3 regions of the Streptomyces sp. NPDC020780 genome follow, and region 2 is predicted to be linked to each of the others. Evidence: riboswitches for the same ligand, from Rfam matches in the RefSeq annotation. Region 2 holds a riboswitch; each other region holds the start of a gene.

The links. A riboswitch is a leader RNA that binds a small molecule or an ion and turns the genes downstream of it on or off. The one in region 2 is predicted to bind thiamine pyrophosphate.
Region 1: linked by a shared signal. The riboswitch ahead of thiC (phosphomethylpyrimidine synthase ThiC) and the one ahead of ACH4VO_RS28805 (thiamine ABC transporter substrate-binding protein) in region 2 are both predicted to bind thiamine pyrophosphate.
Region 3: linked by a shared signal. The riboswitch ahead of thiO (glycine oxidase ThiO) and the one ahead of ACH4VO_RS28805 (thiamine ABC transporter substrate-binding protein) in region 2 are both predicted to bind thiamine pyrophosphate.

Annotation. Positions count from the first base shown of each region.
Region 1 covers NZ_JBIRTB010000006.1:99,291-102,558, reverse strand. The annotation lists gene ACH4VO_RS13265 (YibE/F family protein) at 1-1,267, opposite strand, end outside; TPP riboswitch at 1,339-1,472, shown strand; gene thiC (phosphomethylpyrimidine synthase ThiC) at 1,465-3,258, shown strand.
Region 2 covers NZ_JBIRTB010000019.1:95,583-98,850, reverse strand. The annotation lists gene ACH4VO_RS28815 (methyltransferase domain-containing protein) at 1-60, shown strand, start outside; gene rlmN (23S rRNA (adenine(2503)-C(2))-methyltransferase RlmN) at 232-1,338, shown strand; TPP riboswitch at 1,577-1,693, shown strand; gene ACH4VO_RS28805 (thiamine ABC transporter substrate-binding protein) at 1,765-2,859, shown strand; gene ACH4VO_RS28800 (iron ABC transporter permease) at 2,904-3,268, shown strand, end outside.
Region 3 covers NZ_JBIRTB010000009.1:244,195-247,462, forward strand. The annotation lists gene ACH4VO_RS19625 (thiazole synthase) at 1-430, opposite strand, end outside; gene thiS (sulfur carrier protein ThiS) at 433-663, opposite strand; gene thiO (glycine oxidase ThiO) at 738-1,949, opposite strand; TPP riboswitch at 1,947-2,059, opposite strand; gene ACH4VO_RS19640 (hypothetical protein) at 2,111-2,452, shown strand; gene ACH4VO_RS19645 (FAD-dependent oxidoreductase) at 2,481-3,268, shown strand, end outside.

The DNA of each region.
Region 1 (3,268 bases), on a different contig from region 2:
CCAGGGCCGCGAGTACCGTCGTCACCGGCACCGAGGCGACCAGGCCGATCGATCCGACGAGGGTCCGGACGATCTCCTCGGCGACCAGTTCGCTGTTGGCGACCGCCCCCACGCTGCTCTGGGCGATGGAGAAGAGCAGGAGAAGGGGCAGCGCCGCGCCCGCGTAGGCCAGTACGAGCGTGTTGACCACCGACGCGATGTGGTCGCGCCCGATCCTGATGCCCGCGCGGTACAGCTGCCGCACGCCCATGGTCGGATCCGCCCGGCGCAGTTCCCAGACCGCCGAGGTCTGGGTGACCGTCACGTCGTCGAGCACACCCAGTGAGCCGATGATCACACCGGCCAGCAGCAGACCACTCATGTCGATCTTCGGGTACAGCCCGTGGATGAGCCCCGTGTTGTCATCGGTGTTGCCGGTCAGGCTCGCCCAGCCGATGAAGAGGGAGCCCAGCAGCCCGATCAGCAGCAGCGAGATGAGCGTGCCGATGACGGCCACGGAGGTGCGAGCCGTCAGTCCATGGCAGGTGTAGAGGGCGATCAGCATGATCGCGCTGGCCCCGATCACGGCGACGACCAGCGGGTTCGAGCCCTGCAGGATCGCCGGCAGGATGAACAGCGTCAGCACGGCGAACGAAATCGCCAGCGCGATCAGGGCCATCAGCCCGCGCAGCCTGCCCACGACGACCACCGCGAGCGCGAAGATCCCGGCCAGCAGGGCCATCGGGAACGAACGGTCGACGTCCGTCACCGAGTACTGCAGATCGCGGGGAGCGTCGGGAGCGTACGCCACGACCACCCCCTGGCCTTCGCGCAGTTGCCGGGGGGCGTCGGGCTGGATGACCTCGACGAACGTGCGGCCCTTGTCCTTGCCGTTCGTCACTTCGACCGTGGCCTTCTTGCACAGCCCCGACTGTTCGGCGACCGCCTCGCGTCCCGAAGGCGTGGACGTGTCCCCGGTCGGGGGCACCTGAGCGGCGTTCACCTCCGCGCAGTCCACCTTGTCGACCCGCACCACCCTGCCGTCCTGGGTCTGCCGGTCGAAACCGACGCCCGTGCGCTCGTGCGCGGGAGCACCGCCGGGCCAGAGCGCGACGAGACCGACCAGGACGGCCGTTGCGAAGGGGATGAGAACCGCGGCGATGACCTTGCGCAGATGCGTGGACACGGGTGCCGCGGGCCCGTGGCTGTGCGTGTGGCCGTGCGCATGGGACTGGCTGCTGCCTGCTGTGTGGTCAGGGGATTCGGGGGCGTTTCCGGGGAACGTCACCCGGCGATCATCCCAAGAACCGGGGAGGCCCTCTGGCCAGCACGCCAGGAGGAGGGCTAGCGTGGAGCCACCTTTGCACACGCGGGAGCTCGGAGCACCGGGCTGAGAGGGCGCTGACCTCCGTATTTCCTTACGGGACACGCTGCGCCGACCGACGAACCTGTTACCGGGTAATGCCGGCGTAGGGAGTAGGTCTCATGACCACAGCGGACGCACGCACGCCTGCCTCGGCGCAGAACGCGCAGAACGCGCAGAACACCGAGGCCGGGAAGTCCATCGGCTGGCACAAGGGGTACCTCCAGGGCTCGCGCCCGGACCTCCGGGTGCCTGTCCGTCAGGTGCACCTCACCAACGGCAAGGACGTGACGCTGTACGACACGTCGGGGCCGTACACGGACCCCACCACCGAAACCGATGTCCGACGGGGGCTCGCGCCCCTGCGGGAGAACTGGATCGCGGCCCGCGGGGACACCGAGGAGTACGCGGGCCGCCCCACGCGTCCCGAGGACGACGGGGTCAGGCACACCTCGCCCCGGGGCGGACTGCGCAACCTCGACGCGGTCTTCCCCGGCCGCTCCCGCCGGCCGCGACGCGGCCGGGACGGCCGGCCGGTCACCCAGCTCGCGTACGCCCGCCGGGGCGACATCACCCCGGAGATGGAGTACGTCGCGATCCGGGAGAACGTCGCCCCCGAGGTGGTGCGCGAGGAGATCGCGGCGGGCCGGGCCGTTCTGCCGGCCAACGTCAACCACCCCGAGATCGAGCCGATGATCATCGGCAAGCGGTTCCTGGTGAAGGTCAACGCCAACATCGGCAACTCCGCCGTCACCTCCTCCATCGAGGAGGAGGTGGACAAGATGACCTGGGCCACCAAGTGGGGCGCGGACACCGTCATGGACCTCTCCACCGGCCGCAACATCCACACCACCCGCGAATGGGTCCTGCGCAACTCCCCCGTGCCGATCGGGACCGTGCCCCTGTACCAGGCCCTGGAGAAGGTGGACGGCAGGGCCGAGGAGCTGACGTGGGAGATCTACAAGGACACCGTCATCGAGCAGGCCGAGCAGGGCGTCGACTACATGACGGTGCACGCCGGAGTCCGGCTGCCGTACGTCCCGCTGACGGCCCGCCGCAAGACCGGCATCGTCTCCCGCGGGGGCTCCATCATGGCGGCGTGGTGTCTCGCACACCACAAGGAGTCGTTCCTCTACGAGCACTTCGAGGAGCTCTGCGAGATTCTCGCGGCCTTTGACGTCACGTACTCGCTGGGGGACGGGCTCCGGCCGGGCTCCATCGCCGATGCCAACGACGAGGCGCAGTTCGCCGAACTCCGCACCCTCGGTGAACTCAACTCCGTGGCCAAGCGCTTCGGTGTCCAGACGATGATCGAAGGCCCGGGCCACGTCCCGATGCACAAGATCAAGGAGAACATCGACCTCCAGCAGGAGATCTGCGAGGAGGCGCCGTTCTACACGCTGGGTCCGCTGACCACCGACGTGGCACCCGCGTACGACCACATCACGTCGGGCATCGGAGCGGCGATGATCGCCTGGTGGGGGACGGCGATGCTCTGTTACGTCACCCCCAAGGAGCACCTGGGGCTGCCGAACCGGGATGACGTGAAGACCGGCGTCATCACGTACAAGATCGCCGCGCACGCGGCCGATCTGGCCAAGGGGCATCCGGGGGCTCAGGAGTGGGACGACGCGCTGTCGGACGCCCGTTTCGAGTTCCGGTGGGAGGACCAGTTCAACCTGGCGCTCGATCCGGACACGGCAAGGGAGTTCCACGACGAGACGCTGCCCGCCGAGCCGGCCAAGACGGCCCACTTCTGCTCGATGTGCGGCCCGAAGTTCTGCTCGATGAAGATCTCGCACGACATCCGCCGTGCACACGGCACCGCTCAGGACGAGATCGAGGCGGGCATGGCCGAGAAGTCCAGGGAGTTCGCGGCAGCGGGGAACAGGGTCTACCTCCCGATCGCTGACTGAACCGGGCACG
Region 2 (3,268 bases):
CTCGCCGCCAGCTCGCACCTCTTGGCCGTCGGTACGGTTCCCGCCGGCAACGGCGACTGACGGCCCTGACCTGCGGACGAGGCCATGGGGCCGGGCCGTCTGTGGGCCGTCGAAGGGCCGCCGACGACGACCTACAACCACCATCAATGACCGGCACCGGCCCGCCCGGGTCGCCGCTGAGCTGGGCGACGACCCGGGGCACCTCGGCGTGTCTGCGACACTGGATGAACCATGCCAAAGCCCGGAGAACTCACTTTCGTCGCGCCCCGCGGAGCCAAGAGGCCGCCGCGGCACCTCGCCGACCTCACGCCCGACGAGCGCAAGGAAGCAGTCGCCGCGATCGGCGAGAAGCCCTTCCGCGCCAAGCAGCTGTCGCAGCACTACTTCGCGCGGTACGCGCACGACCCGGCGGAGTGGACCGACATCCCGGCCGGATCGCGGGACAAGCTCGCCGAGGCGATGTTCCCCGACCTGATGTCCGTGGTGCGCCACATCAGCTGTGACGACGACACCACCCGCAAGACGCTCTGGAAGCTGCACGACGGGACGCTCGTCGAGTCCGTCCTCATGCGGTATCCGGACCGGGTGACCATGTGCATCTCGTCCCAGGCGGGGTGCGGGATGAACTGCCCGTTCTGCGCGACCGGGCAGGCGGGCCTCGACCGTAATCTGTCGACCGCGGAGATCGTCCACCAGATCGTCGACGGGATGCGGGCCCTGCGCGACGGAGAGGTTCCGGGCGGACCTGCACGGCTGTCCAACATCGTCTTCATGGGCATGGGCGAGCCCCTGGCGAACTACAAGCGGGTGGTCGGGGCGATCCGCCGGCTGACCGACCCGGAGCCGGACGGGCTCGGACTCTCCCAGCGGGGGATCACCGTCTCCACGGTGGGCCTGGTGCCTGCCATGCTGCGCTTCGCCGACGAGGGCTTCAAGTGCCGCCTCGCCGTCTCCCTGCACGCCCCCGACGACGAGCTGCGCGACACGCTCGTCCCCGTGAACACGCGGTGGAAGGTCCGGGAGGTCCTGGACGCGGCCTGGGAGTACGCGGAGAAGTCAGGCCGCCGTATCTCCATCGAGTACGCGCTGATCCGCGACATCAACGACCAGGCCTGGCGGGGCGACCGGCTCGGCCGGCTGCTCAAGGGCAAGCGGGTGCACGTCAACCTGATCCCGCTGAACCCGACGCCCGGCTCGAAGTGGACCGCCTCGCGGCCCGAGGACGAAAAGGCGTTCGTCGAGGCCATCGCGGCCCATGGCGTACCGGTCACGGTCCGTGACACACGGGGCCAGGAGATCGACGGGGCCTGCGGACAGCTGGCGGCCGCCGAGCGCTGAGACGCGGAGCGGAGCAGCCCGCCCGGAGCAGCCGCGGGCGTGTACCGGCGGGCCGGGTGGGGTGACGGGCCGGCGGGCCGATGGGCGCGCGACCGATCCGGCCGGGCGGGCGTGCGGGCTCCGCAGGGCGGGGCGCGCCGGACCCGGGCGGCCGGCAGGCCGTGATCCGGTCGGCAGGGTGTCATCCGGCCGGGGGAGCGTGATCCGGCCGGTGTAGCCTGTTCCGGACATCAACTTCATATTCCGACAGGGGAGCGCCACAGCGCTGAGAGTGCGGCACCGAGGACAGGTCGGCCGCAGACCCTCTGAACCTCGCCCGGGTCATTCCGGGTAGGAAGTTCGGACTTTACTCAAGCTGTTGCGCCCTGCCCGCTCACGGAGCGGGCAGGGCCGCGTCTCTTCCTGGTCATCTCCAGGAGGAATCATATGAACACCACCACGCGGTACGCGGCGACGGCGCTCGCCGCAGCTCTCGGGGTCACCGTGCTCGCGGGCTGCGGGGACGCCGACGATAAGGCTTCCGGTGACCCGGGGGCCGGTTCGAAGACCGTCACCCTGGTCAGCCATGACTCGTTCAACGCCTCGGACGCCGTCCTGAAGGCGTTCACCGAGGAGACCGGCTACAAGGTAAAGGTGCTGAAGAGCGGCGACGCCGGAGCCGCGCTCAACCAGGAGATCCTGACCAAGGGTTCCCCCCGCGGCGACGTGTTCTTCGGCGTCGACAACACACTGCTCTCCCGCGCCCTGGACAACGGCCTGTTCACCCCGTACGAGGCCAAGGGCCTCGACCGTGTCGCCGCCGCCACCCGGCTCGACCGGGACAAGCACCGGGTCACGCCCGTCGACACCGGGGACGTCTGCGTGAACTACGACAAGAAGTACTTCGCCGACAAGAAGCTCGACCCGCCGAAGACCTTCGACGACCTGCTGAAGCCCGCGTACAAGAACCTCCTCGTCACGGAGAACGCCGCGACCTCCTCGCCCGGCCTCGGCTTCCTCCTGGGTACCGTCGCCGCCCACGGCGAGACCGGCTACCAGGACTACTGGAAGAAGCTGAAGAACAACGGCGTCAAGGTCGTCGACGGCTGGGAGCAGGCCTACAACGAGGAGTTCTCCGGCTCCGCGGGCGGCAGGAAGGCCAAGGCGGACCGGCCGCTCGTCGTCTCCTACGCCTCCAGCCCGCCCGTCGAGGTGCTGTACGCCGAACCGCGGCCCACCGAGGCCCCGACCGGTGTCGCCACCGGCACCTGTTTCCGCCAGATCGAGTTCGCCGGGCTGCTGGACGGCGCGAAGAACGAGGCGGGCGGCAAGGCGCTGCTGGACTTCCTGATCAGCAAGCGGTTCCAGGAGGACATGCCGCTCACCATGTTCGTCAACCCGGTCGCCGCGGACGCGAAACTGCCGGAACTCTTCACGAGGTTCGGCGCGCAGGTCGGCAAGCCGGCGACGGTCTCCCCGGAGAAGATCGCCAAGAACCGTGAGCAGTGGGTCCGGTCGTGGTCCTCGCTCGTCGTGAAGTAACCGCGCGTCCCTCGTGGAGGGGAAACGCGGTGCGGCTCGGCCTCATGACCCTGCCCGCCGCGTTCTTCGCGCTGTTCTTCGCCTACCCGGTCGTCGCGATCGTCGGCCGGGGGCTGAAGGCGGACGGCGTCTGGCAGTTCGGCCGGGTCGGTGAGGTACTGAACCGGCCGGACATCCTCGACGTCCTCCGGTTCACCACCTGGCAGGCCCTCGCCTCGACGGCGCTTACCCTCCTGCTCGCGCTGCCCGGTGCCTACGTCTTCGCCCGGTTCGACTTCCCCGGCAAACAACTGCTGCGGGCCGTGGTGACCGTGCCCTTCGTCCTGCCGACCGTCGTCGTGGGCACGGCCTTCCTGGCGCTGCTGGGGCGCGGCGGGTTCCTCGACGAGTTGTGGGGCATCCGGCTCGA
Region 3 (3,268 bases), on a different contig from region 2:
GCAGCTTCGCGGCCAGGACCGGGTCGTCGTTCGTGTACGGCAGGACGGTGAAGCCGTCGTCGACCAGGATCTCGGCGGCGTCCAGCAACTCGATCGGATCGGGCAGCAGGGTCCGCTCGTCGGCCACCACCTCCAGCTTGATCCAGTCCGTCCCGAGTGCCTCCCGGGCCAGCCGGGCGGTCAGCACCGCCTCGCCCGCGGTGAAACAGCCGGCGGTGTTCGGCAGGACCCTGATGGAGAGCCGCTCCAGGACGGAGAGCACGGAGCCCTGGACCGTCGGGTCGAGCCGGCGCATCGCGACGGTGGTCAGCTCGGTGCCCGACGCGAGCAGGGAGCGTTCCAGCACCTCCAGACTGGGGGCACCGCCCGTTCCCATGATCAGCCGGGACGAGAACGCGGCGGAACCGAGGGTGAACGGATCGTCGGGCATCGTCAGCCTCCCTGGACGGCGGTGAGGACCTCGACCCGGTCACCGTCGCGGAGCACGGTGGCGGACCACTCGCCGCGCGGGACGACGCTCTCGTTGACCGCGGCGGCGACCCCGGAGGGTGCCCGGGTCAGGCCCGCGACCAAGGAGTCCAGGGTGGTACCGGCCGGGACACCGCGTGCCTGCCCGTTGACGGACACGGGCACGGCCACGGACACGGGCACGGGCACGGGCACGGAAGCGGCGGACGGGGACGCGGGCGCGGAGGGCGCGGGGACGGACGCCGGTACGGACGCGGGGGCGGGCTCGGTCATGCGGGCTGCTCCTGGGAGGCGGGGACGGAGACTCGGACGTCGTCGCGGGAAGGGGCCGCGGGGGAGCGGTGGAAGCGGTGCGGAGCGAAGGGGCGCGCCACCTCCGGCAGCTCCCCGGTGACCAGCACCTGGGCCATCACGTCACCCGTGACGGGCGTCAGCAGCACCCCGTTGCGGTGGTGGCCGGTCGCGAGGTGCAGGCCGGGCAGTGCCGTCGGGCCCAGCAGCGGGGCGTTGTCGGGGGAGGCGGGGCGCAGCCCGGCGCGGGTCTCCGTCAGCGGGAGTTCGGTGATCCCGGGCACCAGTTCGTGGGCGTCGCGCAGCAGTTCGTAGACCCCGCCCGCGGTGACCGTGGTGTCCCAGCCCAGCTCCTCGCTGGTGGCGCCGACGACCAGCTCGCCGTCGGCGCGCGGCACGAGGTACACGTGGCTGCCGCGTACGACGGCCCGTACGGTCCGGCTGAGGAAGGGGGCGTACGCCGGTGGCACGGTCAACCGCAGTACCTGCCCCTTGACCGGGCGGACCGGCGGCAGCACCGCCTCGGGCACCCCTTCGAGCCGCCCGCTGAGGCTCCCGCCCGCGAGGACGACCTGGCCGGCCCCCAGCTCCGTACCGTCGGCGAGCACCCCGCCGCTCGCGCGGCCGCCCGTGACGGACAGCCGCCCGACCCAGGCCCGGTGGAACACCACCCCGGCCCGCTCGCACGCGGTGACCAGCGCCGAGGCCAGCCGCCGCGGGTCCACCTGGTGGTCGCCGTCGGCCCGGAGCCCGCCCCGGACGCCGGGGGCGAGCATCGGCTCCAGGCGGCGGCACTCACGGCCGCTGAGCCACTCGGACTCCAGGCCCGACCGCTGCTGCAGGGCGTGCAGTTCCCGCAGATGGGCCCGGTCGTCCGCGTCCAGCGCGACGGACAGGGTGCCGCAGGCGCGGAAGCCGGTGGCCTGCCCGCTCGCCTCCTCCAGCTCGGCGACGAACGCCGGATAGCGGGCCGCCGAGGCCAGGTTGAGGCCGAGCAGCGTCTGCTCGCCGTAGTGGAGTTCGGTGACAGCGGCGAGCATGCCCGCGGCGACCTGGGCGGCCCCTCCGCCGGGATCGGGGTCGGCCAGCGCCGTGCGCAGACCGCGCTGGGCCGCCCGCCAGGCGGTCACCAGACCGATGATGCCGCCCCCGACGACCAGGACGTCGCAGTGGTTCCCGGAGATGCGCATGGGCGTCCAGCCCCTCCCTTCGCCGGCATGACCCGGATCAGGTTCGTACGGTCGGAGGCCGGTCAGCCTCCCTCTCAGCCCGGTGCGTCCGGGCTCCCGCGAGTGTTCTACGGTGGCCAGCCTAGACCCCGCCGCCCACGGCCAGTAAGGGAGCAGCCACCGTGGCCCGTTCACTCGACGGACTCGTCCTCTCACCCGTCGCCGACCAGGCGCCCGGCCAGGTCGGCACCCGGACCCGGTTCACGTACCACGAACGGGACGGCCGGATCTGGGCCGAGTACGCGGGCGGTGACGTCGTCCGGGGCCACCTCGTCGGCACCCGGGAGGCGGACACCCTCGACTTCAGGTACGTCCAGCTGAAGCAGGACGGGACGACGTCCGGCGGCCACTGCGTCTCGGCCGTCACGGAGCTGCCCGACGGCCGGGTGCGGCTGGACGAGCGGTGGGAATGGGAGTCCCAGGCCGGCAGCGGTACGAGCGTCGTGGAGCAGCTCGTTCCCTGAGCGATCGTCAGATGATTAGGGTGGACGGGTGAGCGAGCAGACACCGGAACCGGCAGCGGAACGGCCGCCCCGCGGCGTCGTGGTGGTGGGCGCGGGAATGGCGGGCGTGCAGACGGCCGTGGCCCTGCGTGAGCAGGGGTTCTCCGGCCCCGTCACCCTCATCGGCGCCGAACCGCACCAGCCCTACGACCGCCCCCCGTTGTCCAAGGCGGTCCTGCTCGGCAAGGCCGAGGACTCCGCCTTCGACGTCGACTTCGAGGCGCTGGACATCACCCTGCGCCTCGGGGTCGACGTGACCGGCCTGCGCGCGGGGGCACACGAACTGGACACTCCGTACGGACCCGTGCCGTACGACGTCCTGGTCCTGGCCACCGGCGCCGAACCCGTCGGACTGCCGGGCTCCGACGGGGTGCCCGGCGTCCATCTGCTGCGCACCCTCGACGACGCCGCGCGGCTGCGGCCCGTCCTGGAGCGGCAGCACGACGTCGTCGTCGTGGGCGCCGGCTGGATCGGTGCCGAGTTCACCACCGCCGCCCGCGCCGCGGGATGCGCCGTCACCGTCGTCGAAGCCGCCGACCGCCCCCTCGCGGGCACCCTGCCCGCCGAGGTCGCCGCGCCGATGGCCGCCTGGTACGCCGAGAGCGGGGCCGAGCTCCTCACCGGCGCCCGCGTCGACCGCGTCGAACCGGGCGCCGTCCACCTGACGGACGGCCGGGCCGTCCCGGCCGGAGCGGTGATCGTCGGTATCGGCGCGCGGCCCGCCACCGGCTGGCTCGCCGGCTCCGGCATCGCCCTCGGCCCGGACGGCTCGGTCCT